DNA from 2 places in the Tianweitania sp. genome. Region 1 is predicted to be linked to the other one. Evidence: predicted binding sites of a transcription regulator. Region 1 holds the regulator's gene; the other holds the start of a gene.
What was found. The regulator HrcA, encoded in region 1, represses chaperone genes, less so after heat shock. The targets are predictions, from matches to a motif close to GTTAGCACTCNCNNNNNGNGAGTGCTAAC.

Region 1 (11,575 bases):
CCTGGCTTGGCGGCTTGCACGGGATGGGCTATGGCGCAGCCTTATGACAACACTTTCCGCCATCCCCACCATCGGCCTCATTCGCCTAAGCCATGGCGAAGACCTCAAGATCCCTGCTTACGAGACGGCGGGTGCTGCCGGCATGGATTTGCGTGCGGCGGTTCATGCCGATGCCCGCATCATCCTGACGCCCGGACGTCGATCCTTGATCCCGACCGGTTTCATCATGGAGCTGCCAGACGGTTTCGAGGGGCAGATCCGGCCACGTTCGGGGCTGGCGCTCAAGCATGGCATTACCTGCCTCAACACGCCCGGCACGATCGACAGCGATTATCGCGGCGAAATCCAGGTGCTGCTGATCAATCTTGGCCAGGATGATTTCACCATCACGCGCGGCATGCGCATCGCGCAGATGGTTGTCGCGCCCGTTGTGCAGGCGCGGTTCGAACTTCGCGAGGCGACGGGCACGACCGCACGCGGCACGGGCGGCTTCGGCTCCACGGGCGCCTAACAAGGTAAGCATCCTCCTGCAGAATGCGGTGAACGAATCTTTTTCCGGTGCGTTGAGGGAGCAAAACCTGAGCACGGAAGCGGGTGAATGCCCGATTATTCGTGCCGACCAGCAGGAGATTTGTTATGCCTTCGATCAAACAGGCACGCATCGCCATTCTCGCCACCGACGGCTTTGAACAGTCGGAACTGGAAGTGCCGCTTAAGAAGCTGCGGGATGCTGGCGCAACCGTTGACGTGGTCTCGCTGGAGAAAGGCGAGATCAAGGGCTGGGACGAGAAGGACTGGGGCAACAAGGTCTCCGTCGACAAGACCCTGAGCGAGATCACTCCCGATCAATATGACGCCCTTGTTCTGCCGGGCGGGCAGATCAATCCAGACACGTTGCGCGCTGAAAAGTCTGCCGTCGACTTCATCAAGAGCTTCTATGGAACCGGCAAGCCACTCGCGGCGATCTGCCATGCGCCATGGCTGTTGATCGAAGCCGGTTTGGTGAAGGGGAAGCGCGCGACGTCCTACAAGTCGATCAAGACCGACATGATCAATGCCGGCGCCAACTGGGAAGACAAGATGACGGTTCAGGACGGAAACCTGATCACCGCGCGCAAGCCGGACGATCTGGAATCCTTCGTCTCGACCATCATCGAGGCTGTAGAAGGCGGCGTGGCGCAGAGGTCGGCTGCGGAGTAGCGGATCAGGTTCCGCAGCTGACGGAAGCGGCGCCGGCGCTTGCAAGAGCAGCCGCGCCGCTTTCGAATTCAAGGCCGGCGTCCAAAAGGCGCCGGCCTTTTTCGTGGATGAACGCCCTCTTGACGATCGCCGGACATCGGCCTCAGTCTGAGGCATGACAATGCCTTTCAACGCCATCGACGTCGTCGACATGCATACCGGCGGCGAGCCGGTTCGGATCATCACATCAGGCTATCCGCCGATCCCGTCCGGCACGATCCTCGAAAAACGCGCCTATGTGCGCGATCAGCTCGATCACTATCGGCGCATGCTGATGTTCGAGCCGCGCGGTCATTTCGACATGTATGGCGCGCTTCTGGTTGAGCCGAATCTGCCCGGCGCCGATCTCGCCGTGCTGTTCATGCACAATGAAGGCTATTCCACCATGTGCGGCCACGCCGTGATCGCGCTCGGCCGCTACGCCGTGGATCAAGGACTGGTGGATTTTATCGAGCCGGTCACCACCGTGAACATCGAATGTCCGTGCGGCATGGTGGTCGCGCATGTCGACGTGGCGGATGGCAAGGCGGGCGCGGTTTCTTTCGAAAGTGTCCCAGCTTTTTTGTTTGCCGCAGACCAGACGGTCGAGGTGCCGGGCTATGGATCGATCACCTGCGACATCGCTTATGGCGGCGCCTTTTACGCGCTTGTTGACGCAGGCCAGTTCGATCTGGATTTCGGCCGTTCGCGCATCCGCGACTTCGTGGATGCCGCAACGGCGCTGACGGAAACCGCCAAGATCGCAGTGCCGCTGTCGCATCCCGATCATGCCGACCTCGCTTTCCTGTACGGTTCGATCCTGACGGATGGCGGTGATGGATCGACACGGCCGTCCACCAATGTCTGCGTCTTTGCCGATGCCCAGGTCGATCGCTCGCCGACGGGGTCGGGCGTTACGGCTCGGCTTGCCGCCATGCATGCCAAGAAGCGCTTGGCGCAGGATGAAGTGCGGACCTTCCGCAGCATAACGGGTGCGGACTTCACCGGCGCGGTCGTGAGACGCGAGCAACTCGGCAAGTTCGATGCGGTGGTGGCGCGGGTATCGGGGCGCGCCTTTTATTCGGGCACCGCGCGTTTCAGCGTGGAAGCCGATGATCCCCTGGCGGCGGGTTTCCTGTTGCGCTGATCAGCCGGCCTTTGCCGTTGCCAGCGCGCGCCCGAAGGCTCTGGCGAAGCTTTCGCGATCGTCGGGATTGAGGAAAGAGCCGATCTGCACCTGCTGCCCTTGCGCCTCCACGTCCATGCGTGTGATGCCGATCTCCTCATGCCGCGACACGGCAAAGCGCGCCCAGAACGGGTTGAAGTGGTGTTCGCGCGCTTGGCCGGATGGCGCGACCTGCCGGATATCCAGCGAAGTGCGCGACACCGAGACTTCTTCGCGCGCACGGCCTGAGCGGTAGTTCAGCTTGAAGGCGATGTAGAGGATGAGGACATCGAGGCCGAAGAAGCCGAAGATCGGCCACGCGCCGATCGCAATACAGAACAGACCACAGATCAGGCTTCCCGCGACCATGATGCCCATCAGCACGCGAAAACCGCGCGGCCCCAACGACCGATGCGGCGTCAACAAGGCGCGGAAGATTGGCGTGTCGGCAGCGTTGGTCTCGGCCATTGCGGGGATTATAGAGAGCCGATGACAAAGCCCAAGCCTGAAATTGCCGGCAACACGCCTGCGCCAAAAAAGTTGACCGCCAAACCCGTGGCCAAGGTTGCGCCCAAAAGCGGACAACGCGCCAAGCCACGCTGGAAGTCACCTTATTCGCAAGCTGAGATCGAGGAGATCTTCCGCCGCTTTGCCGTGCAGCGGCCGGAGCCCAAGGGTGAGCTGGAGCACGTCAACGCGTTCACCCTGCTGGTCGCCGTGGTTTTGTCGGCGCAGGCGACCGATGCCGGCGTCAACAAGGCGACACGCGCGTTGTTTGCGGTTGCCGATACGCCGGCCAAGATGGGGGCGCTGGGCGAAGCCAAGATTGCCGAATACATCCGCACGATCGGCCTCTGGCGGGCCAAAGCCAAGAACGTCGCGCTGCTGTCGGAAGCCCTGATCCGCGACTACAGTGGCGAGGTACCGGATACACGCGAGGCGCTGGTCGCGCTGCCCGGCGTCGGGCGCAAGACCGCCAATGTCGTGCTGAACTCCGCCTTTGGCCAGTTGACCATGGCCGTGGACACGCATCTGTTCCGGCTCGGCAACCGTCTAAAGTTTGCGCCGGGCAAGACGCCGGAAGAGGTGGAGGACAAGCTCGTCCGAGTCATTCCAGAACACTATTTGCGCCATGCCCATCACTGGCTGATCCTGCATGGCCGCTATGTCTGCAAGGCGCGCAAGCCGGAATGTCCGGCCTGTGTGATCGCCGACCTCTGCAAGGCCGAAGAGAAAACAACGGACATTCCCGCACCTTTGGTGCCGATCGAAACGCTCGACGCGATAGAAGCCGAGGTCGCCGCAAACCGCTAGCGTGAGGACAGCCGTTCGCGGGCCGAAATTCGCTTGTGCAGATGCACCATCATCGCGGCGGCGAACAGTGGCGTCAGCAGGTTGAGCAGCGGCACGGCCAGAAAGCCGGCGATCACCAGCCCGGCGGTAAACACGGTCGCGGCATGTTTGCGGCGCAGCGCCTTGGCTTCCGCCTCGGGCCGGAAGCGCATGGCGGCGAACTCGAAGAATTCGCGGCTGAGCAGATAGGCGTTCACCACAAAGAAGGCGACGATGTTGACGCCGGGTATGAGCAGCAGCGCTAGAGCCAGCAGGTTGCCGAGGATCACCACGCCGAAGAACTTGATCGACAACCACGCGCCCTGAACGATCGGCATGGCGCGTCCGGGTGCGTCCTGGGGAAAGTCGATCTGTTCGACGCGTTCCGCGACGTCGTCGATGAAGAGGCCGGCGATCAGGGCCGTGACCGGCGCAATCAGCAACGCCAGCCCGGCGGCAACGGCAAGGCCGGCCAGGATTGCGGTGAAGAAGCCAACCCATTCGCCCCAGGCAGGCGCGCCGGTGAAAAGGCCTTCGAGCAGCGGCAGGGCCATCCAGTCGAACAACCGTGTCAGGCCGAACCACAGGCCCATCAGCACGAGGATGCTCAAGCCCAGCGACTTGAACAGCACGGCGCGAAACGGGGCGCTGAACAGATGACCGGCGGCTGCGCGCGCGCTGTCGATGATCATGATGGTGGAAGCTCCTGATCCAAGTTGCCCGGAGATAAGATGCGCGGCCAAGCTAGGCAATGCGCATCACCCGCGTTAAACGGAACCGGACCTGAGGATCGCTCCGGTCTTCTGTTTTTCGATCGACCGGACCCTCAGTTTTCATGACCCAGTATGACGTTCTTTGCATCGGCAACGCCATTGTCGACATCATTGCCCGCTGCGAAGACGATTTCCTGATCGAGAACGGCATCATCAAGGGTGCGATGAACCTGATCGATGCGGATCGCGCCGAACTGCTTTACAGCCGCATGGGACCGGCTATCGAAGCCTCAGGCGGCAGTGCCGGCAACACGGCGGCCGGTATCGCCAGCTTCGGCGCGTGCTCGGCCTATTTCGGCAAGGTGCGGGACGATCATCTCGGCCAGATCTTCACCTATGATATCCGCGCCCAAGGCGTCGCCTTCGACACCAAGCCGCTGAGTGGCGAAACGCCGACGGCGCGCTCCATGATCTTTGTGACGGAGGATGGCGAGCGCTCGATGAACACCTATCTCGGCGCCTGCGTCGAGTTTGGACCGGAGGACGTGGAGCCTGAGAAGGCGGAAGGCGCCAAAGTCACTTATTTCGAAGGCTATCTCTGGGACCCGCCGCTGGCCAAGGATGCGATCCGCGAAACCGCGAGGCTGTCGCATGCCGCCGGCAACGAGGTCGCGATGACGCTGTCCGACCCGTTCTGCGTCGATCGCTACCGCGACGAGTTCCTCGACCTGATGCGGTCCGGCACGGTCGACATCGTGTTTGCCAATGAAAGCGAACTGAAGTCGCTTTACCAGACCGCGTCCTTCGACGCCGCCCTGGAGGCCGTGCGCGCTGACTGCAAGCTGGCCGCCGTGACACGCTCCGAGCAGGGTTCGGTGATCGTGCGTGGCGCGGAAACGGTTGCCGTGAAGGCGATCGAGATCACCGAGTTGGTGGATACGACGGGTGCGGGCGATTTGTATGCCGCCGGTTTCCTGTTCGGCTACACGGCCGGCCGTGATCTCGCCACCTGTGGCAACTTCGGCTCGCTGGCGGCCGGGCTGGTGATCCAGCAGATCGGGCCGCGCCCGCACAAGAAGCTCCGTGACGCCGCGCGCGACGCCGGATTGCTTTAAGCTATTGGATGTCTTCGGGCCGTCGTCCCGGCCGTGAGCGATAGGTCGGAATGGTCCAGCCGAACCGGATCGCGCCGGCGCGGATCAGGAAGGCGGTCGCCATGCCAAGCAGGGCAGCGGCCGTTGGCGGCAGGCCGAGTGTTGCGACAAGCGTATAAACAACCGCCCCCGCCATGGCCGCCGAAACATAGATTTCAGGCCGCAGCAGCACGGACGGCTCGCCCGCCAGCGTGTCACGCATGATGCCGCCGAAGGCCGCTGTCAGCATGCCCATGATGATGGCCACGGTGGTCGAGCCGGTGCTGGCCAGGCCTTTGAAGGCGCCAAGCACGCAATAAGCGCTTAACCCCAGCGCATCGAGCCACAAAAGGAGCTTGTAGCGGGATTCCACGAGATGGGCGGTGAAGTAGGTCAGCAGCGCAACGCCCGCGCAGATGATCATGTAAAGCGGCTGAACGATCCAGAACACGGGAAGCCCGAGGATCACATCGCGCACCGTGCCGCCGCCCACGCCGGTCAGGGCGGCGAGAAACAGGAAGCCGATGAGGTCGAGTTCCTTGCGCGACGCAGCCAAAGCGCCGGTCGCGGCGAAAACAGCCACGCCGGCATAATCCAGCACCTGGATGAGATCCATGAAACCGTTCCCCCGAACGATCAGGCGGCGACCCGACGCCTAGGAATAGCGCGTCGGGTTTAATGAGGAAGCGGCTTTAGGCTTGCGTGTCGGCCTGCGGCGCTGCGGCGGCAGGCTCGGCCGGCATTTCCTTGGGACCACCCTTCGCAACGCCCACCATGGCCGGGCGCAGCACGCGGTCGCCGATCACATAGCCGCTCTGCACGACCTGCACGACCGTGTTGTTCGGCACGTCCGGGTTCGGCACTTCGAACATCGCCTGGTGGAAGTTCGGGTCGAACTTCTCGCCCTGTGGCTCGAGCTTCTTCACGCCATGGCGCTCAAGCGTCGAAAGCATGGCGCGCTCGGTCATCTCGACGCCCTCGGCCAGCGCCTTGAAGCCGGCATCACCGCTTTCCAGCGCATCGGCGGGAATGGCGTCCAGCGCGCGGCGCAGATTGTCGGATACGGCCAGCATGTCGCGAGCGAAGTTGGTGACGGCATAAGTCCGCCCATCCGCCACGTCCCGCGCGGTGCGGCGGCGCAGATTTTCCATTTCGGCAGCGATGCGCAGCGAGCGATCTTTTAGCTCTTCGTTTTCCGCAGCAAGGCGCAGGAAAGCTTCGGTGTCGGCAGCAAATTCAGGCGCATCATCAGCGGGGACTTCGGCCTCTTCCGGTTCGCGATTCTGGTTTGCCTCGTCAGTCATGGCTCATCCCGTCGTTCGTAATATTTGCGAGTTGTGATTTGCGTCCGATATCGAGTGCCGGGCCGCTAAAATCAAGTGCATGTGATGGTCGCGGGTTTCTTAGCGCAGCATGCGGCTAATCAGTTGCGCGGTGTAATCCACCATCGGCACGATGCGGGCATAGTTCAGCCTCGTCGGTCCTATTACGCCGAGTGCGCCGATCACGCGCGAATCCTTGTCGCGATAGGGTGCCACCACAAGCGAGGAGCCGGACAAAGAAAACAGCTTGTTTTCCGAGCCGATGAAGATGCGCACGCCGGACCCCTCGTCGGCAAGGTCGAGCAGTTGCACCAGACCTTCCTGCGCTTCCAGATCCTCGAACAGGTGCTTCAACAATTCGATGTCGGCCGCCGCGTTGAGGTTGTCGAGCAGGTTGGCACGACCGCGCACGATCAGCCGGGCGGGCAAGCCACCTTCCGAACCTGCCCACACCGCCAGACCGCGCGTCACCAGATCTTGCGAAAGGGCGTCCAGTGCACCGCGGGTTTCTTCCACGAGACGTGCAATGTCGGAGCGCGCTTCGGAAATCGTACGTCCGCGAATATGGGCGTTGAGGAAGTTGGAGGCTTCCTGCAACTGCGATGGCGCGATGCCCGCCGGCAGATCGAGAATGCGGTTTTCCACCTCACCCCCCTGCGACACGAGGATCGCCAGCGCCTTGGTCGGCTCCAGCTGGATGAATTCGACATGCTTCAGCGCGATTTCGCTTTTCGCCGCCACCACCAGACCGGCCCCACGCGACATGCCGGACAGCATCTGGCTGGCTTCGGTCAGCATGGTTTCCACGCTGGAACCCGCACCCGATGCCTTCACCTGCGCATCGATCACGCGGCGTTCGTCTTCGCCGAGATCGCCCAGCTCCATGAAGGCGTCGACGAAGAAGCGGAGGCCGCGCTGTGTGGGCAAACGGCCGGCGGATGTATGCGGCGAATAGATCAGGCCGAGATGTTCGAGATCGCTCATCACGTTGCGCACGGTGGCGGCCGACAGGTTCACCGGCAGCATGCGTGACAGGTTGCGCGACCCCAGCGGCTCGCCGTCGCGCATGTAAGCATCGACGATCAGCCGGAAGATGTCGCGCGAGCGCGCATCGAGCGCGGCCAATGCCGGATCGGTCAGCGGAAAGGTCATCGCTTAAAAGCTGCGCTGTGGATGGTCGGGATCATGATCCACGAAATATATGGCGAAGCGGCAACGGCACAACCGCGATGATCGCTGCAACTCCCAGGGAAAGCGGCGAAGGCCGCCTTTTTCTTTGCAAGGAGGCGCTGGCACCGTTACAAGCCGGCAACTCAGTTCTCCAGTCATGACCGGACCTTTGCATGCGACCTTCCAAGCGCCAGCCCGATGAAATGCGCGCCATCTCCTTTGAGCGTGGCGTGTCCAAGCATGCGGAAGGCTCCTGCCTCGTCAAGTTCGGCGACACGCATGTGCTGTGCACGGCAAGCCTTGAGGAGCGCGTGCCCGGCTGGATGCGCAACACCGGCAAGGGCTGGGTCACGGCGGAATACGGCATGCTGCCGCGCGCCACGGGTGATCGCATGCGCCGTGAAGCAGCCGCCGGCAAGCAGGGCGGCCGCACCCAGGAAATCCAGCGCCTGATCGGCCGTTCGCTGCGCTCCGTTGTTGATATGGCAGCCCTCGGCGAAGTGCAGATCACTGTCGATTGCGACGTCATCCAGGCCGATGGCGGCACGCGCACGGCGGCAATCACCGGCGGCTTCGTGGCGCTGCATCAGTGCCTGTCCTGGATGGAAGCGCGCAAGATGATCAGCGTCAACAAGGTGCTGAAGGATCATGTCGCGGCGATCTCCTGCGGCATCTATGAGGGCCAGCCGGTGATCGACCTCGATTACCTCGAAGATTCGGCCGCCCAGACCGACGCGAATTTCGTGATGACCGGCAAGGGCGGCATCGTCGAGATCCAGGGCACGGCCGAAGGCGCGCCCTTCTCGGAAGAAGAGTTTTCGACGCTGATGGGCCTTGCCAAGACCGGCATCGCCCGCCTTGTCAGCCTGCAGCAGATGGCGATCGGCTAAGGCAAACCCGATGCAGCCCGTCGCCATCCTGGAATCTGCTCTCTACGTCGATGATCTCGACTCGGCGGAAGCATTCTATACGGATGTGCTCGGGCTGCCGTTGATCCGCAAGGTGGAAGGTCGCCACGTCTTTCTGCGCTGCGGGGAGGGGGTGCTGTTGCTTTTCAACCCGGATGCCACGATCGAACCGCCGGCACCCGAGGCCCCCTTCCCCATACCGCCGCATGGCGCGAGGGGGCCGGGGCATCTCTGCTTCCGCGCTTCGGAAGCTGAGATCGACGCTTGGAAAGAGCGGCTGCGCCGAGCTGGCATCGCTATAGAAAGCGAGGTCGAGTGGTTGACAGGCGGACGCTCGATTTATCTCCGCGATCCGGCGGGCAACTCGCTGGAATTCGCAAACCCTAAGATTTGGGGAGTTACCTGATGGCCGACACCTTGCGCCCGATCGGCAACCGCATCGTGGTGGCCAGCCACAATGCGGGCAAGCTGCGTGAATTTGCTGATCTCATCGCGCCCTTTGGCGTCGAAGCGAAGTCGGCGGCCGAGTATGGCCTGCCCGAGCCCGATGAAACCGGCACGACCTTCGAGCAGAACGCCCTGATCAAGGCACTCGCTGCCGCCAAGGCTACCGGTCTGCCGGCGATGTCGGATGATTCCGGCCTGTGCGTCGATGCGCTGGGTGGCGAGCCCGGCGTTTACACCGCCAACTGGGCGGAAACCGAGGATGGAACGCGCGACTTCAGCCTTGCCATGCGCAAGGTCGAGGATCGGCTGCAGGCGGTTGGCGCCAGCGATCCTGCCAAGCGGACGGGACGGTTCGTGGCCGTGATCTGCCTGGCTTTTCCCGATGGCGAAGCGGAATATTATCGCGGCGAAGCCGAAGGAAAGCTGATCTGGCCGCCGCGTGGCGACACCGGCTTCGGCTATGATCCTGTGTTCGTGCCAGATGGCTTCGACGTAAGCTTCGGCGAAATGACGGCCGAACAAAAGCATGGCTGGAAACCGGGGCAGGCCGATGCCTTGTCGCACCGCGCCCGCGCTTTCCAGAAATTCGCCCACGCCCGGCTGGGCGTTGTTCCAGTGGTCTCGGCTGAGTGAAGCGCGACGACGGCTCGCCGGGGTTCGGCGTTTACCTTCATTGGCCCTTTTGCGCGGCCAAATGCCCGTATTGCGACTTCAACAGCCATGTGCGCCACCAGCCGGTGGACCAGGAGCGCTTCGCCGATGCTTTTAAGCGCGAAATGGCCGGCATGCGCCAGCGTACCGGCCCGCGCGAAGTCACCTCGATCTTCTTAGGCGGCGGTACGCCCTCGCTGATGAAGCCGGAAACGGTGGGTGCCGTCCTTGATGCGGTTGCCGCCAACTGGACGGTGCCGGATGGCATCGAGATCACACTGGAAGCCAACCCGACCTCCGTTGAAGCTGAACGCTTCCGGGGCTACCGCGCGGCTGGCGTCAACCGCGTGTCGCTCGGCGTTCAGGCGCTGAACAACACCGATCTGCGCTTCCTCGGCCGCATGCACAATGTCACTGACGCGCTCGGCGCCATCGAACTGGCGCGCGAAATTTTTCCGCGCCTGTCTTTCGACCTGATCTATGCCCGGCCCAACCAGACGCTGGATGCCTGGGAAACGGAGTTGCGCGAGGCGATCGGCTATGCCGCCGACCATCTGTCGCTTTATCAGCTGACCATCGAAGAAGGCACGCCCTTCTATGCGCTGCATCGCGCCAAGAAGTTCGCCATTCCCGATCCTGATCACGCGGCCGATCTCTATGAACTGACGCAGGCGGTCACGGCGCAAGCGGGTCTTCCGGCCTATGAGGTCTCGAACCATGCCGTTCCCGGCGCGGAAAGCCGGCATAACCTGACCTATTGGCGCTACGGCGAATATGTCGGGATCGGGCCGGGTGCCCATGGCCGCTTCGTGGAAGGCCGGCAGCGGATCGTCACCATTGCCGAGCGCCATCCTGAGAACTGGCTGGCCGCCGTCGAGCAGAACGGCACAGGCGTCACGTCAGGCGAGCAACTCACGCCCTGGGAAGAAGCCGACGAGCTCCTGCTGATGGGGCTGCGCCTGCGCGAAGGTATCGAAGTGCATCGCTATGAGGCACTGGCCGGTCGTGGCTTCGAGCCGGAGCGCCTCAGCTTCCTGCAGGGGCAAGGTCTGGTGGAATCGATCGGCAACAGCCGTTTGCGCGCCACGCCGGCCGGAATGAGCGTACTGGACGCGCTGGTCGCCGATCTCGCGCAGTAGCCGATCAGGACTGGTTGGTGGGTTTCCGCCAGGTCGTCTCGGCCTCATCGTCCGCGCCATGCTCGACCTTGACGCGGTCAATCCGGTCGCCAGTCTTCTTGCGAACCGTCCACTTGGAAACATCCGTGTTCCGGCCAGCATAATAAGGCTCGAAACTGTTTTGAACCTGCAGCTTGCTCATGACACTCTCCCGACCCGCATAAACGCTTAAAGCGCTTGCATGTTCCGCCTTCTTCTTGGGCAGACAGGGAGTTTCTTACCCAGCGTTATGGCGCAATGATGGCTGACTAGCTGCCGCTGAAATTTCTCGGCGAAGGGTTGACGACGCGGGTCGCACCACCGGCGCTGACTTCATAGATCGCGTATCCGCGCTGCGT
Region 2 (16,679 bases), on a different contig from region 1:
CAGCACATTGCCATCCTCGTCGGCGAAAACGCAGATCGGCACGCCCCAGGCGCGCTGGCGCGACAGAACCCAGTCGGGACGATCGGCGATCATGGCGCGCAAACGCGTCTGGCCCTGTTCGGGGACGAAACGGGTGGCGTCGATGGCGGCGAGTGCGCGGGAACGGAGGGTGTCGGGCGTACCAGCAAGATTCCCCTCCCCCTTGAGGGCAGGGGTTAGGGGTGCGGGTAATGAAGCGCCGAGCGTGTCATGCCCCCCACCCGAACCTTCGGTTCGACCTCCCCTCAAGGGGGAGGTTGAAGACGTGAGACCGTAGCCGTTCAGTTCCTTGTCCATATGGACGAACCATTGCGGCGTGTTGCGGAAGATCACCGGCTTCTTAGAGCGCCAGGAATGCGGATAGGAGTGCTTGAGACGGCCGCGCGCAAACAGCGCGTTGGCAGCGATCAGGGCCTCGATGACGACCTTGTTGGCGTCGCCCTTCTTGCCGTTGTCATCGATGACGCGCGCGGGACCGCCCTCGCGATCCGGCCCGAAGCCAGGCGCGTCCTTGGTGAAGTAGCCGGCGTCATCGACGGTGAAGGGGATGGTGGTGTCGATGCCACGGGCGCGCAGCGATGGGGCTGCATCCATCCAGGCGTCAAAATCCTCGCGGCCGTGGCTGGGCGCGGTGTGCACAAAGCCGGTGCCAGCGTCGTCGGTGACGTGGTCGCCGAGAAGAAGCGGGACGGTAAAGGAGTAAGGCTCGACGCTTCCGCCCTCCTCCCCCTTGAGGGGAGGGGTAAGGGGTGGGGTTCGACCTCCCCTCAAGGGGGAGGTTGAAGACAAGCCTTTCAGCGGATGTGCAAGTTCAATCGCAGTCAGTTCCGAGGCTGGAACATCGCGGATGAAAGTCAGTGCAAGCTTTGCCTTGGTCGCGGCATCTTCGGCCAGCTTTTTGGCGAAGATCAGCTTCTCGCCAGTACGGGGGCCGAAATCGTTCTCGACGGATGCGACTTCATACAGGCCGTATTCAACGCGGTCGGAATAGGCGACCGCGCGGTTGCCGGGAATCGTCCACGGCGTCGTCGTCCAGATAACCACGCTCGCGCCGTCGAGATCGGTCCCCTCGCCCACGCCGGTGGCAGCCAACGCATTCGCCGATGCGCTGTTGGCGACGGATCGCACTGGGAACTTCACCCAGATCGTGTCCGACTCGTAGTCGTGATACTCGACCTCGGCTTCCGCCAGCGCCGTGCGCTCCACCACTGACCACATCACCGGCTTTGAACCGCGGTAAAGCTGGTCGGACATCGCGAACTTCAGCAGCTCGCCGGCGATGCGCGCTTCGGCGTGGAAGTTCATGGTGGTGTAGGGGTTCTTGAAGTCGCCGATCACACCCAGGCGCTGGAACTCGGCACCCTGCACCCCGATCCATCCGGCGGCAAATTCGCGGCACTCCTTGCGGAACTCGTTGATATCGACCTGATCCTTGTCGAGACCTTTGGCGCGATACTGTTCCTCGATCTTCCACTCGATCGGCAGGCCGTGGCAGTCCCAGCCTGGAACGTAGTTGGAGTCAAAACCGCGCATCTGGAAGGAGCGCGTGATGACGTCCTTCAGGATCTTGTTGAGCGCATGGCCGATATGGATGTTGCCGTTGGCATAGGGCGGGCCGTCATGCAGGACATATTTTGGCCGGCCGGCGCCACTTTCGCGGAGCTTGGCGTAGAGGTCCATTTCCTGCCAGCGCGCCACGATCTGCGGCTCCTTGTCCGGCAGGCCGGCGCGCATCGGGAAATCCGTCTGCGGCAGATAAAGGGTCTTGGAGTAATCGAGGGTTTCAGGCGTGTCGGACATAAGAAGAAGGCCATCTGAAGGGCGGGCACTGAAAGGCCGGCGTCGAAGGATCAGGCTAACAGAAAGAGCGCGAACGAGGCCGCGCAGATATCCCGGAGCTTCCGGTGGCCTCAGGCCGCCCGGAAGGCCGGGCCAATAATTCGTATCGCAGGAGCGATCAGGGGCAGATGCGCTGGCATGAGCGCGTTCTTAGCCAAGGCTGCGGCCGGAATAAAGCGGGAAGTTTGAGCAGATGCAGCGGCATCGCCCGGCTAGCGCGATCGGAACCAATCCACCAGCGATGGATTGAGCGGCTTTACCGGGGATGTTGCTTATGCCGACCACCTTCACGCCGAACACAACGCGCTCTGGTCTCGACCCACGCACGCGCTTGTCCGTGGCTGAGCTGCGTCACCGCTGGGGCTGGTTTGTGGCTCTGGGCGTTGCGCTGATCCTGCTGGGCACCATGGCCTTCTTGAACACGCTGGTCGCGACCGTCGCGTCCGTTTATACGGTTGGCTTGCTCATGCTGATTGCCGCTGCGATCCAGATCGCACAGGCGTTTTCGGTGAAAAGCTGGTCGAGCTTCTTCTGGTGGGTGCTGGGCGGAGTGCTCTATGCGCTGGCCGGCTTTGCGGCGCTGATCAATCCGCTCATGGCCTCGGCCTTCCTCACCCTGTTCCTCGCGGCCGCCCTTGTTGCGAGCGGGGTGGCGCGGATCGGCGTCGGCTTTCAGTCGCGACCAGCCCACAACTGGGGCTGGATGGTGCTTTCCGGCCTGGTCACCCTGCTCGCGGGTCTTGTGATCGCACTCGGCTGGCCCGTGAACAGCCTGTGGGTGCTCGGCATGTTCCTGGCGATCGACCTCGTGTTCCAGGGCTGGGCCACGATTGCTCTCGGGCTCGCCCTGAAACGCGGTGTTCCCTCCGCTTAGAGTGCGAAGTCGAAGCGGTAGGTTGCCGAAACGCCGACCGTGAACTGGTTCTTGTCGCCGCGTTCCTGCACGATGCTGGAATCTTCAGCCGGGCCGGCCAAACGGCGATACTCGCCGAACAGGCTGGTTTCGATCCGGTCGGTGGTCTTCCAGGTCAGCGCGCCGCCGACGCCGTAGGACGCGACGCCCTCATCCGGCGAATAGGGCGACAGGCCGCTGACGGCAGCTTCAGAGAAGTCGACGCCATAATAGGCATCAAAATACTTCTCGTTGCCATAGGTGATGCGCGGGCCACCCGAGATGCGCAGTGCCGGCGTCAGATAGGCGAAGGCGTCGATCGCGCCGTCAGCAACCAGACCTTCATGTGCGCCGATCGCCTGGCGCACTTCGCCGCGGAAGCGGATCCACTCGGTCGGGTAGAACTCGGCGAAGCCACCGACTTCGACGCCGAAATCGACATCGCTCAGGCCCTCGATATCGTCATAATCATCGCTGTCGCGGCCGAACACCAGCTTGCCGGTCGGACCAGCGCGGAAGTTGCCGGTGTCGATGATGGCAATCGAAATGTTGTCGTTGCGCGAGGTGAAGCGCTGCTCGGTGCCCTTGCGGCCAAAGGAAACCAGCGGCTGCGCAAAGAAGCGATAGTCCTTCGAACCCTCGAATTCCGGAATGGCCAGAGCGGCCGCGCCGATGGTCAGGCTCCATTCGCCGCCGAAGAAGCTGGTGGAGGTTTCAACCGGGGCTTCCAGCTGATCGGCAGCCTGCGCATAGGCGGTGACCGCCAACAGAATTGCAGCCGTCGAACCCATCAAACCGTAACGCATGACCTACTCCTTGCCGCCTGCCATTGAGGCCTCATGGTCGAGGATTGAGGCGGCTATGGTTTCGATCTGCCTAATCAGGAGCCGAATGACAAGGCGCGATCCAAATCACTCAGCGGAGTGATGCGCGAAAGCAACGCCCTCGCTTCCGCCTCATCCTGCTTCATCTGGATCACCAGAGCGTCAAGATCGTCGAACTTTTCTTCACCGCGCAGGAAGCCGAAAAACGAGACGGAAGAGACTTCGCCGTAGAGATTGCCGCTGAAATCGAACAGGAAGGTTTCGAGCAGCGGCGCACCATCCGCGTCCACCGTCGGGCGGCGGCCGAAGCTGGCAACGCCGTCATGCAGGCTGCCGTCGGGCCGGCGGTAACGCACGGCATAGATACCGAGCGCGAGATCGGTTTCGGGCGGCAGCCGCATATTGGCCGTGGGATAGCCGAGCGTGCGCCCGAGCTTCTTGCCGTGGCCGACCTCCGCTTCAACCGTGAAGCGATAGCCCAGCAGGCCGGCCGCTTGCGCCACATCGCCCGCGCTTAAGAGCGAGCGGATGCGGCTGGAGGAAATCACTTCGGCGTTTTCATCACGGAACGCATCCACCAGCGTGACCCCGAAGCCGAGCCGCTCCCCTTCCGCCATCAGGAAGGCCGGGCCGCCACGGCGCTCCTTGCCAAAATGAAAGTCGACACCGGTGACGACGTGGCGGATGTCCAAGGCATCCCGCAGGATGGAATGAACGAAGTCCTCCGCCGAGGTCGATGCAAAGCCGCGGTTGAACGGCTGCTCGATCACGGCATCGAAGCCGAGCGCGTCTAGAAGGCGGGCGCGAAGCGGCGCAGGCGTCAGCCGGAAGACCGGACTGTCGGGGCGAAAAACGGAGCGCGGATGCGGCTCGAAGGTGAGAACCAGCGCCGGAACGCCGGATTCACGCGCGATCTCCAGGGCGCGCTCGAGCACGCTGCAATGGCCGCGATGCACACCGTCAAAATTGCCGATGGCAACCACGCCGCCGCGCAAATGCGCCGGCAGTTCGGACGGTGAAGCAATGCGGAGGATGGTCATTTCTATCGCAGCATCGGGATGACGCCGACGGGATCGGCGCTGTGCTTGGCAAGGAAGCTGCCGAGCATGGCGACATCCGGCGCATGGGACGGTCCGTATTCGCGGGCGTGGATGCCGGCCGAGACGTAGAGCACATCCACGCCATTATCGACCGCGCCCTTCACATCGGTCAGCATGCCATCGCCGATCGCAAGGCAATCGGACGCGCCGATCTCACGTCCGAGCACCTCGGACGCGGCGGCGAAGGCTGCCTGATAGATCGGACGATGCGGCTTGCCGGCGATCAGCGTGCGGCCGCCAAGCAAGCCGTAATCGCGTGCAAGAGCGCCGGCGCACCACGCCAGCTCATGGCCGCGCTCGACCACAATGTCGGGATTGGCGCAGATCATCGGCAGATCGCGCGACCGCAGACGGCGCAGCTGTTCGGCGTAGTCTTCCGGCGTTTCCGATCGGTCGTCGAACAGGCCGGTGCAGCAGATGCCGGACGCCTCGAATTCTTCAACCAGCTCGACATCGAGCCCTTCGTAGAGGGTCAACTCGCGTTCGGTGCCGATATGGTAGATGCGGCGCGGGCCGTTGCGGATCAGCTCGCGCGTGACATCGCCTGATGTGACGATGCGGTCATAGGCTTCGGCAGGCACGCCAAGCCCGCGGATCTGCGCTTCCACATCGGCATAAGGGCGCGGCGCATTGGTGATGAGCACCACAGCCAGGCCCCGAGCGCGGGCGGCCGTCAGCGCCTCGCTTGCCTCCTTGAAGCTGTCGACGCCGTTGTGCAGCACACCCCACACATCACACAAAATGGCGGCGTAGCCGTCCGAGACCTGATCGAGCGAGGCGATCATCTTCGGCGCTGATGTCATGGACTGTCCTGCAAGCATGGATAAAAGGCGCGCCGTTCGCTTAGCCCAAGGCTGCGCACCTGTCACCCTGTTCGCGTGGCACGAGGCAATCGACCTACCCTTCGCGAGACGCTTAAAAATGAAACGATCGGCCGAACAGCATCTTAGGAGCTGTCGTGCCATGACGCGCCCATGACGCGACAATCCTTTTCCTCCCTGATCAGTGACTTCCTGCAGGACACGCGCGGCAACTACGCGCTGATGACCATCATCGCCGCCGTCCCGCTGTTCGGCGCCGTGGCACTAGCCGTGGACTACAGCGAAATGAGCCGGGAGCGGCAAATGACGCTGAACGCGCTGGACGCGGCCGGTATCGCGACGGCCCAGCGCATTCTCGAAGGCGCTTCGGACACTGACGTGAGGGATTATGCGGGCAAATTCTTCAATGCCAATTTAGGCAACATCAATCCCGACCGGGCGAAGCTGACAGTTATTCTGCCGAAAGAAAACGTCAAAACCGGGACGCTCAAGATGTCGGCTAGCCTGAGCTACGATCCCGTGTTCTTCGGAACGTTCCAATCGCTGATGGGCAAGCAGGCAAGCGCGTTGTCGTTTGCAGCTGCGACTGAGGTCAAGCTGAAGAACACGATCGAAGTGGCGCTGGTGCTCGATAATTCGGGGTCGATGGACTACATCGGCAGCGGCTCCGGAAAGAAGCGCATGGTGGTGCTCAAAGATGCTGCGAAACAGCTGGTTGATACGATGGCAGCTGAAAGCGCAAAGATGAAGCAGGTGGACAAGCCGGTTCAGATTGGACTGGTGCCGTTCTCAGCGTCCGTCAATGTTGGGCCTGCCAATCGCGTCGAAGCATGGATGGATACAACCGGTGTTTCTCCCGTCCATCACGAGAATTTTGACTGGTCGTCGTTCGGCACTTCGAAGACATCCCCCAACCAGTATGTCGAAGACCTCAACGGTATGAAGTGGGCTCGCGGGAAAGATTGGGGAGTTCTCAAAGACAAGGTTCTAACGCGTTTTACGCTCTACGACACCATGCAGCGGATCGCGTCCTCGAAGACCGTTAACAACAAGCCCACCTATACCTACGCTAATCCGATCAGCTGGGAAGGATGCGTGGAAAGCCGCCCGTACCCGTATAACGTGACCGATGCCGTCGCTTCAAAGAGCACCCCGGCAACAATGTTCGTTCCTATGTTCGGCCCTGACGAAGTCGGCAACATTTGGACCGAGCAGCAGAACAGCCGAGGACAATGGTTCGTTGCCACGTTCGGTTCGAACAACAACTGGTGGGATGACAGCTCGCAATCGACAGATAGCGGCACTGCAACACAGCTTAAGCGCCAGAAGAACATGCCGAAGTATTTCGCCATTGCACCCCAGACAGCCTCGATGCCGGAAGCCCATGAAGGCCCCAACGCCAGTTGTACCACCACGGCCATCTTGCCCCTGACAGATATTAGCAATTCTACCGGCGTGACACGGGTTAAATCCGCGATCAACGGAATGATTTCACTCGGTGCGACGAACGTGCCGGAAGGAATGGCTTGGGGCTGGCGGGTTCTTTCCTCTCAGGCACCTTTCATCGGGGGCCGTTCCGAAACCGAACGCGGTAACGATAAAGTCGTCATCGTTCTCACCGACGGTGAAAATACCTACTACACACCGAGTTCACTTAGGAACAATGATAATGCGGGATTGAAATCCACGTATTCTAGCTTGGGTTATGCAGGTCTAGGGTACAACACCACGACAACGCCACGCATATTCATGAACACTTCGGTTTCGAAGTCCACTCACACCAATGACAACTATGCCAAGGCGATGAACCAGCAATTCAGTGCCCTATGCAGCAATGCTAAGGCTGCGGGCGTTGTGGTGATGACGGTCGCCCTTGATTTGAATTTGAAAGATACTGGCGAAAAAGCCCAGATTGAAGCGCTCTCTGCTTGCGCATCCGATTCCCGCTTCCGCAAAGATAGCTCGGGCAAAGCGGCCAAACTGTTTTGGAACTCAACGGGCGCCACCTTGGCTGATGATTTCAAAAGCATTGCGGACGAGCTCTCCAACCTGCGTATTGTCAGCTGATCTCATGCCCCACCATTAACTAAAATTTGAACGAACCTGCGCCAGGCGTGTCATTCGCCTTGCGCATCCGCGTAAGAACACCCAGCTAAGGAGCGCGGCCTTTCGCGGCCGGCGGTGAGTACTTTCCCTAGCCCCGCAGCCATAGCCGACCTTGACACGAAATCTTCCTTCACTTATCTCGGCGTCGCGTTAGCACTCTCCCTCATTGAGTGCTAACCGGTTCATACGAACCTACCGACATCATCCAACCGAGGAAGTATTGGATATGGCCAGCAATTTCCGCCCGCTTCATGACCGCGTGGTCGTTCGTCGGGTCGAGTCCGAGGAAAAGTCCGCCGGCGGGATCATCATCCCGGACACCGCCAAGGAAAAGCCGCAGGAAGGCGAAGTGATCGCCGTTGGTTCCGGCGCGCGCGATGAGAGCGGCAAGGTCGTTGCCCTCGACGTCAAGGCAGGCGACCGCGTCCTGTTCGGCAAGTGGTCCGGCACCGAAGTGAAGCTCAATGGCGAAGACCTTCTGATCATGAAGGAATCCGACATCATGGGCATCATCGGCTGATCAGCCTTTTTCGCTCAATCGCAACCTGACATTCGGGCCCAAGGCCCAGGAGCAAGCACATGGCTGCAAAAGACGTAAAATTCTCCCGTGATGCCCGCGAGCGTATGCTGCGCGGCGTCGATATTCTCGCGAACGCCGTCAAGGTCACGCTCGGTCCCAAAGGCCGCAACGTCGTGATTGACAAGTCGTTCGGCGCCCCGCGCATCACCAAGGACGGCGTCACCGTCGCCAAGGAGATCGAGCTGGAAGACAAGTTCGAGAACATGGGCGCCCAGATGGTGCGCGAAGTGGCCTCGAAGACCAACGACAAGGCTGGTGACGGCACGACCACCGCGACCGTTCTCGCCCAGGCGATCGTTCAGGAAGGCGCCAAGGCTGTTGCCGCCGGCATGAACCCGATGGACCTGAAGCGCGGCATCGACCTCGCTGTTTCGGAAGTCGTGGCTGAACTCGGCAAGGTTGCCAAGAAGATCAACACTTCGGAAGAAGTGGCCCAGGTCGGCACCATCTCGGCTAACGGTGAGAAGGAAATCGGCCAGATGATCGCGGAAGCGATGCAGAAGGTCGGCAACGAGGGTGTCATCACCGTCGAGGAAGCCAAGACCGCAGAGACCGAACTCGAAGTCGTCGAAGGCATGCAGTTCGACCGCGGCTATCTCAGCCCATACTTCGTCACCAACCCGGACAAGATGGTTGCCGAGCTGGAAGACGCTTACATTCTTCTGCACGAGAAGAAGCTCTCCAACCTGCAGGCGATGCTGCCGGTTCTCGAGGCTGTTGTTCAGTCGTCGAAGCCGCTGGTCATCATTTCGGAAGACGTTGAGGGTGAGGCTTTGGCCACGCTCGTCGTCAACAAGCTGCGTGGCGGTTTGAAGATCGCTGCCGTCAAGGCTCCGGGCTTCGGCGATCGCCGCAAGGCCATGCTGGAAGACATCGCGATCCTGACCGGTGGCCAGGTGATTTCCGAAGATCTGGGCATCAAGCTTGAGAATGTTGGCCTCAACATGCTCGGCCGCGCCAAGAAGGTGTCGATCACCAAGGAAAACACCACGATCGTCGACGGCGCCGGTCAGAAGCCGGAGATCCAGGGCCGCGTTGCCCAGATCAAGCAGCAGATCGAAGAAACCACGTCGGACTACGACAAGGAGAAGCTCCAGGAGCGTCTCGCCAAGCTCGCAGGCGGCGTTGCCGTTATCCGCGTCGGCGGTGCGACGGAAGTCGAAGTCAAGGAAAAGAAGGACCGCGTCGACGACGCCCTGAACGCAACCCGCGCTGCGGTTGAAGAAGGCATCGTTCCTGGCGGCGGCACCGCGCTGCTGCGCGCAACGAAGTCGATCACCTCGGAAGGCATCAACTCCGACCAGGCTGCCGGCATCGCCATCGTGCGTCGCGCTCTTCAGGCTCCGGTTCGCCAGATCGCTTCCAACGCCGGTGCTGAAGCATCGATCGTTGCCGGCCGCATCATGGACGACAACACGCCGACCTTCGGCTACAACGCTGCAACCGACGAGTATGGCGATCTGATCCAGCTCGGCATCGTCGATCCGGTCAAGGTCGTTCGTACGGCTCTTCAGGATGCAGCTTCGGTTGCCGGTCTGCTGATCACGACGGAAGCCATGATCGCGGAAGCTCCGAAGAAGGACTCCGGCATGCCTGCAATGCCAGGCGGCGGCGGCATGGGCGGCATGGGCGGTATGGACTTCTAAGCCTGTTCTCGGGCTTGTCCTGGGGATCCAGCCTTACCGACTACCCGAAGGGGCGGCAGCGATGCCGCCCTTTCTTTTTGCCTTGGCATCAGCCCGGATGAATCTCGGAACGTTTTACGAGAGGTTGCGTTTCTATCTCATCGATCCGCAACAAGGAGAGTTATCATGGCTAATAGCGATCAGGCAGCAGGTCTCGGCAAGCAGGTCAAGGGCGCCGTGAAGGACGCCGTCGGTGGCGCCACGAACAACGCCGACCTCCAGGCCGAAGGCAAGTTGGACAAGGCTGAAGGCAAGGTCCAGAAGGGCTACGGCGACGCCAAGAGCGATCTCGCCGACAAGCTGGACAAGTAAGCTTACCTTCATCGACTAAAGAAAGCCGGTCACCTCAGTGGCCGGCTTTTTTCGTTGCTGACGTGCCTGATCTGTCTGCGTTCACAGCTTCTTCTTCACTCAATCGATTTGGACCACAAGCAGCTGATGGCAGCGCGCACCTTGTTGTGCTAGCCACACGCGCGAACAGGAGATCAGACCATGGCCGACATCCGCCGTGAAAGTGATACATTCGGGCCCATCGACGTCCCATCCGACAAGTATTGGGGTGCGCAAACCCAGCGCTCCCTGGAGAACTTCAAGATCGGCGGCGAGCGCATGCCGCTTCCGCTGGTTCATGCACTCGGCATGGTGAAGCGTGCGGCAGCTGAAGTGAACATGGATCTCGGCAAGCTCGACAAGGACATCGGCAGCACCATCGTTTCAGCGGCCGACGAGGTCATTTCGGGCGCTCTCGACGATCATTTTCCGCTAGTGGTCTGGCAGACCGGTTCGGGCACGCAGTCGAACATGAATGCCAATGAGGTGATCTCGAACCGCGCCATCGAGATCCTGGGTGGTACGATGGGCTCCAAGAAGCCTGTTCACCCTAACGACCACGTCAATATGAGCCAGTCGTCGAACGACACCTTCCCGACGGCCATGCACATCGCCGCCGTGCTGGAAGTGCATGAACGCCTCCTACCGGCTCTTGAGCATCTGCAAACCGCGATCGAGAAGAAGGTCGATGCCTTCGACAAGATCGTCAAGATCGGCCGTACGCACACACAGGATGCGACGCCGCTGACGCTTGGCCAGGAGTTTTCCGGCTATCTCGTGGCGCTTGAGCTCGGAGAGAAGCGCATCGCAGACAGCCTGGAAGACGTGTATGCGCTGGCGCAGGGCGGCACGGCGGTCGGCACGGGCCTCAACGCACCGGTCGGTTTTGATACGGCGTTTGCCGAGCGCGTTTCGACCATCACCTCCCTGCCCTTCCGAACTGCTGCCAACAAGTTCGAAGCGCTGGCCTCGCATGGCGCGCTGACCGACCTGCATGGCTCGCTGACGGCGCTGGCCGCCGACCTGTTCAAGATCGGCAACGACATCCGCTTCCTGGGCTCCGGTCCCCGCTCGGGCCTCGGCGAGTTGAAGCTGCCGGAAAACGAGCCGGGCTCCTCGATCATGCCGGGCAAGGTCAATCCCACCCAGGCCGAAGCCCTGACGATGGTTGCCGCGCAGGTGATGGGCAACCAGACAGCCGTTGCCTTCGCCGCCAGCCAAGGCCATTTCGAGCTCAACGTCTTCAAGCCCGTGATTGCGCTGAACGTGTTGCAGTCGATCCGCATCCTGGCGGATGCCATGCGCTCGTTTGCGGACAACTGCGTTGACGGCATCGAGGCCGATGAGCGCCGCATCGACGACTTGATGCAACGCTCGCTGATGCTGGTTACCGCGCTTGCGCCGAAGATCGGCTATGATGCGGCTGCCAAGATCGCCAAGACCGCGCATAAGAACGGCACGACGTTGCGCGAAGAAGCCGTGGGCAGCGGCGAAGTCACCGATGAAGAGTATGATGCTCTGGTGAAACCGGAAGCGATGACGCAGCCGGGCTGATCCAGCCGCCTCTACTGTGAACACCTTCGCGACGCACGTTCTCTCTCGTTGAACAATGCGTCGCGCGTTTGCTGTCTCCCGCTGGGAGAGGATTTGCTCCAAATAGGGTGCAGTTCTTTCCCAGCGAGGCTTTCATGTCCATCGTAGTGCTTATCGGCCGCATCCTGCTGTCGATCATCTTCATTCTTTCCGGCTTCAGCAAGCTGACCGCGCTCGGCGGCACCGCCGGCTATTTCGGCGGCATGGGCATTCCTGCTCCGATGGTCGTGGCCGTGCTTGTCGGCCTGCTTGAACTGCTTGGCGGTCTGGCCATCCTGATCGGCTTCCGCACGCGCGAAGCTGCCTTTGCCTTGGCCATCTTCACCATCGCCACCGCCTTTGTCGCGCATATGAACTGGTCCGACATGATGCAGCTGATCAATTTCCAGAAGAACCTTGCGATCGCCGGCGGCTTCTTCGTGCTCGCTGGCTACGGCGCCGGTCCGATCTCGGTGGATGCGCGTCGTTAAACGGCCGCTTCCCTGCATAGTCTAAGCTTTTTTATGACGACCAAGCCCGGCCATCGCGCCGGGCTTTTTTGTGCCTGGCTCGGACTGGGCTTGCATGAAGACAGCCGGTTGATGCTACAAGGATGATGTCGAGACAAAAGCAGAACGCGCTGATGCCAGCAGCGCACCGGGGAGGATGAGCCACCCCGGCCGAGGCAACGGCTTTGTTCTCGAACTGGAGGTGACGCCATGTGGTTCATACCACTGAACGTCAGCCTTAGAATCAGAAAGACCCGGACGAGCTGGCTACTCGATGTCCGGGTCCGACTGATCTTCTAAAGCAACGGAGATCGGGTTAGCGCCCGGTCTCCACTCCAGAAATATATGCTCTACGATCGTGTCTGACAACTAACCTATCAAGACACCGCGAACAGTGCGCTCAGTTGAGACAAAGCGCCTGCATCTTGGGCTGTGCGCTCGCGCTTGGATGCAACCAAACATGCTTGCGAGCGCAGGATCACGCCGTCGCTCAGGACGCGCAGATGATTGGCCGTCAATGTCGAGCCGCTGGAGGTGATGTCGACGATGACATCGGCCAAGCCGGCCGCCGGGGCGCCTTCCGTGGCGCCGAGGCTTTCCACGATGCGGTAGACCTGGATGCCGTGCTTCAACGAGAAGAACTGCTGCGTCAGGCGCCAGTATTTGGTGGCGATGCGCAGGCGGCGGCCGTGGCGCTGGCGGAAGTCGGCGGCGACATCATCGAGGTCGGCCATGGTTTCGACATCCATCCAGACATCAGGCACGGCGACGACCACGTCTGCTGTGCCAAAGCCGAGCCGCGCTTCGATGGACACATGCGCATCCCAGTTCGCGAGGTTTTCGCGCACGAGATCTTCGCCGGTCACGCCAAGATCGACAGCACCCTGCCCTAGCTCCTGAGCGATTTCGGAAGCGGAGAGGAACAGCACGTCGAGCGACAGCGCGCCGTCGATGCGGCCGCGGTAGGAGCGCGGGTCGGTTGGCAGTTGCACATGGAGGCCGGCTTCGGCAAAGCGGGCGATGGCCTGTTCCTTGAGGCGGCCTTTCGAGGGGAGAGCAAGCGTCAGCGTCATGGCTTGCGCGCTCCTTCGATGCGGTCGAGCCAGATGGAAAAGCCGACGCCCGGAATGGCGTGTTCCGCACCCAGCATGGTCAAAAGGCGATCATAGCGGCCGCCGCCCACCAGAGGCCGGGGATCGCCCGGCGCGCTGATCTCGAAAACGAGGCCGGTGTAATAATCCAGCGGACGACCGAAGGCGGCGTCATAGGTGAAGCTCGTGCCTTGCAATTGCTGTGCAGCCAAGGCGTCGGCGCGCTGCTTGAACTGTTCCAGAGCGGCATCCAGGAAGAGGTCGCAGTCGTCGGCAAAGCGCCGCAGCGTTTCGCCAGCTTGGGCCAGAGGTTCGCGGATCGCTAGAAAGCGCTTCAGCGCTTCGAAGGCATCGTCGGCGATCCGCACGGCGCCGAGTTCCGCTTTCTCGATCAGGCGGCGCGCAATGTCATCCGGCGTACGCCCGGCTGAGGGCGAAATGCCAGCGAGCTCCATCTGCTTTTCGAGATAGCCGGCGACAGCAGCGCGATCACGAGCGGCGACGAGGCGCGAAATCGGCTGGCCCAAATTGCGCTTCTTCGGGGGATTGGCGAGGTCGGCAAGCGCTGCCTCCAGCATATCGGCAGCACCGAAGGCGCGGGCCAGGCGCATTTGCCAGCCACGCGGCAGACCGAGCGCTGCCAGCACGGCCTCGAAGATCGCCTGATCGCCGAGTGTCACCGTCAGCGCGGCACCCGGCAGCGCCTCGTTGAGCAACCGGCACGCATCGGCGACGGAGCGGGCGTCGGCGGTTGACGTGTCCGTTTCGCCGAGATCCTCGATGCCAGCCTGCAGAAACTGAGTTCCCCCCGCCCTGTGCTGGCGGAAAACCTCGCCGAGATAGGCATAGCGGCGCGGCGTTCCGGCTTGGCGCGCGATGTGGTCGCGGCACACGGGAATAGTAAATTCGGGCCGCAAGCACAGGCTTTCGCCGGTTTCGCTCTGCGTCAGAAAGATACGCCGGCGCAGGTCCTCGCCGGCCATGTCCAGGAACGGATCGGCCGGCTGCAGGATCGGCACTTCGGCAAGTGCGATACCTTCCGCCGCAAAGCGCGCCAGGATGGTTTCAGCGAGTGTCACGCCTGCCGCTCTTGCGCCTGTGCGGCGAGGATGCCCTGGATCTTCGCAACCAAATCGGCCTCCGGCACCGATACCTGCGCCGGGCGGCCTTCGCGCCAGGCTTCATTGTCGGTGATCTCCGCCGATAGCCGCGCGCCTTCGATCAAGTCCTTGATCTGTACTTCACCGTTCGCACGCTCGTCGCCGCCCTGGATCACCACGCAGGGTGCGCCGCGACGATCGGCATATTTCATCTGCGCCTTCATGCCAGCGCCGCCGAGATACATTTCGGCGCGGATGCCAGCCTGGCGCAGCTCGCCCACCATCTTCTGGTAGCGGCCGAGGCTTTCCGTATCGCGGTCCATGACCAGCACGACGACGGGCGCCATCACATCGGCCGTATCTAGCTTGCCGAGGTTCTTCAGCGCCGTCATCAGGCGCGAAACGCCAATGGAGAATCCGGTGGCCGGCACCGGTTCGCCGCGGAAGCGCGAGACGAGACCATCATAGCGACCACCACCGCCAACCGAGCCGAAACGCACTATCTTGCCGTCTTCGTTCGGGATTTCGGCGAGAAGCTCGGCCTCGTAGACGGGACCGGTGTAGTATTCGAGGCCGCGGACGACAGAGGGGTCGATCTTGATGCGGTCTTCGCCGTAGCCAGCGGCGCGGACGAGCTCTTCGATCTCGCGCAGTTCGAGAACGCCCTGATTGTCCTCGATCTCGCCGGTTTCAACATAAGCGAGCACCTTGGCGATCGCCGCATCATCCAGTTCGGCGCCCTTGGTAAAATCGCCCTCGCCTTCAACACCGCCGTCCCAACGGCCCTTGCCGAGCAGCAGCTTCACGCCTTCCGGCCCGAACTTGTCGAGCTTGTCGATGGCGCGCAGCACGGTCAAACGGCGGCCGGCATTGTCCTCGCCGCCGAGACCGATCGCTTCCAGCACGCCGTCCAGCACCTTGCGGTTGTTGACGCGGATGACGTAGTCGCCGCGCTTGATGCCGAGCGCTTCCATGACATCGGCCATCATCATGGTCATTTCGGCATCAGCCGCGACGCCCGGCGTGCCGACCGTATCGGCGTCGAACTGCATGAACTGGCGGAAGCGGCCGGGGCCCGGCTTCTCATTGCGGAACACCCAGCCGGCTCGATAGGAACGGAAGGGCTTGGGCAGGCGCTCGAAGTTCTCGGCGACATAGCGGGCTAGCGGCGCGGTCAGATCGTAGCGCAGCGACAGCCACTGCTCGTCATCGTCCTGAAAGGAGAAAACGCCTTCGTTGGGGCGGTCGAGATCCGGCAGGAACTTGCCGAGCGCGTCCGTATATTCAATCAGCGGCTGCTCGACGGGCTCGAAGCCGTAGAGGTCGTAAACAGCCTTGATCTTCTCGATCATGCGCTCGGTCGCGCGGATGTCGTCGGCCGAGCGGTCGCCAAAGCCGCGCGCGAGCCGCGCTTTCATCTTTTCGTTCTTGTCGGCCATGGAAGAAGTCCAGAGATCGTTAGGAAAGCCAGGAATGACTTGTTACCGGCGCTCTACCGGATGGAGCCCGTCGCTTCAAGCAAAGGACGCCCTGCGGCGTGCTTTTGGCTCGCCAGATCGTTTCAGACGGCGCCTCGCGTTCCTATATAGTTGAAAACGCAACAGGGAGGTCGATCGTGATCCGCGTTCCCATTCTTGCTCTTGCCGCGCTGATCGCGCTTCCGGCCGCACCGGCGCTGGCGCAGAACTGCCGCGCGATCGGGTCGAGCTATTTTTGTGCCGATGGCCGCTCTGGCCAGCGGTCGCCCACCACGCCTTCGCTCAACAGCCAGACGCGCAACAGTCCGCTCGGCAACCAGCGCTATACCAACCCGCAAAGGCGCGCCAAGAGCCCCGACAATGCGCTTTATCCAACGAACCCGAACTCGACACGGCGTCTTGGCGACACCGTCTACAATCGCGACGGCTCAAAATGCCGGACGGTCGGCTCATCGATGACCTGCCAGTGACGCTCAGGCGACCGGGCGCTTGAAGCCGGCGCGCTTTTTTTCGATGTCTGCGCGGCAGGCGCAGCCTTCGATGTGATCGTTGACCAGCCCCATCGCCTGCATGAAGGCATAAACCGTGGTTGGTCCCACAAAGGTCCAGCCGCGCTTTTTCAAGTCCTTTGACAGCCGGATGGACGCTGGCGTCGTCGGGTTCGCGCGTATCGTTTCCCAGTCCACAATCTTCGGCCGCTCATCTGCCGGTGG

Region 2: groES (co-chaperone GroES) is a predicted target of HrcA. The motif match lies at 7,771-7,799, and genes of this name have one in related genera.

What each region holds. Positions count from the first base shown of each region.
Region 1 is NZ_DAMBUH010000016.1:42,949-54,523, forward strand. Features, by position in the region: gene dut (dUTP diphosphatase) at 44-511, shown strand; gene RTX98_RS06140 (type 1 glutamine amidotransferase domain-containing protein) at 637-1,200, shown strand; gene RTX98_RS06145 (proline racemase family protein) at 1,361-2,365, shown strand; gene RTX98_RS06150 (DUF2244 domain-containing protein) at 2,366-2,851, opposite strand; gene nth (endonuclease III) at 2,873-3,697, shown strand; gene RTX98_RS06160 (sulfate transporter family protein) at 3,694-4,407, opposite strand; gene RTX98_RS06165 (adenosine kinase) at 4,551-5,543, shown strand; gene RTX98_RS06170 (trimeric intracellular cation channel family protein) at 5,545-6,177, opposite strand; gene grpE (nucleotide exchange factor GrpE) at 6,254-6,865, opposite strand; gene hrcA (heat-inducible transcriptional repressor HrcA) at 6,965-8,035, opposite strand; gene rph (ribonuclease PH) at 8,227-8,943, shown strand; gene RTX98_RS06190 (VOC family protein) at 8,954-9,367, shown strand; gene RTX98_RS06195 (non-canonical purine NTP pyrophosphatase) at 9,367-10,041, shown strand; gene hemW (radical SAM family heme chaperone HemW) at 10,038-11,198, shown strand; gene RTX98_RS06205 (hypothetical protein) at 11,203-11,379, opposite strand; partial or broken gene RTX98_RS06210 (penicillin-binding protein activator) at 11,486-11,575, opposite strand, start outside.
Region 2 is NZ_DAMBUH010000066.1:871-17,549, reverse strand. Features, by position in the region: gene ileS (isoleucine--tRNA ligase) at 1-1,839, opposite strand, end outside; gene RTX98_RS14310 (HdeD family acid-resistance protein) at 2,153-2,752, shown strand; gene RTX98_RS14305 (MipA/OmpV family protein) at 2,749-3,576, opposite strand; gene RTX98_RS14300 (bifunctional riboflavin kinase/FAD synthetase) at 3,651-4,634, opposite strand; gene RTX98_RS14295 (TIGR01459 family HAD-type hydrolase) at 4,637-5,497, opposite strand; gene RTX98_RS14290 (pilus assembly protein) at 5,669-7,582, shown strand; gene groES (co-chaperone GroES) at 7,848-8,141, shown strand; gene groL (chaperonin GroEL) at 8,201-9,847, shown strand; gene RTX98_RS14275 (CsbD family protein) at 10,013-10,198, shown strand; gene fumC (class II fumarate hydratase) at 10,379-11,770, shown strand; gene RTX98_RS14265 (DoxX family protein) at 11,905-12,279, shown strand; gene hisG (ATP phosphoribosyltransferase) at 12,675-13,370, opposite strand; gene RTX98_RS14255 (ATP phosphoribosyltransferase regulatory subunit) at 13,367-14,467, opposite strand; gene hisS (histidine--tRNA ligase) at 14,464-15,927, opposite strand; gene RTX98_RS14245 (hypothetical protein) at 16,104-16,436, shown strand; gene RTX98_RS14240 (DNA-3-methyladenine glycosylase I) at 16,440-16,679, opposite strand, start outside.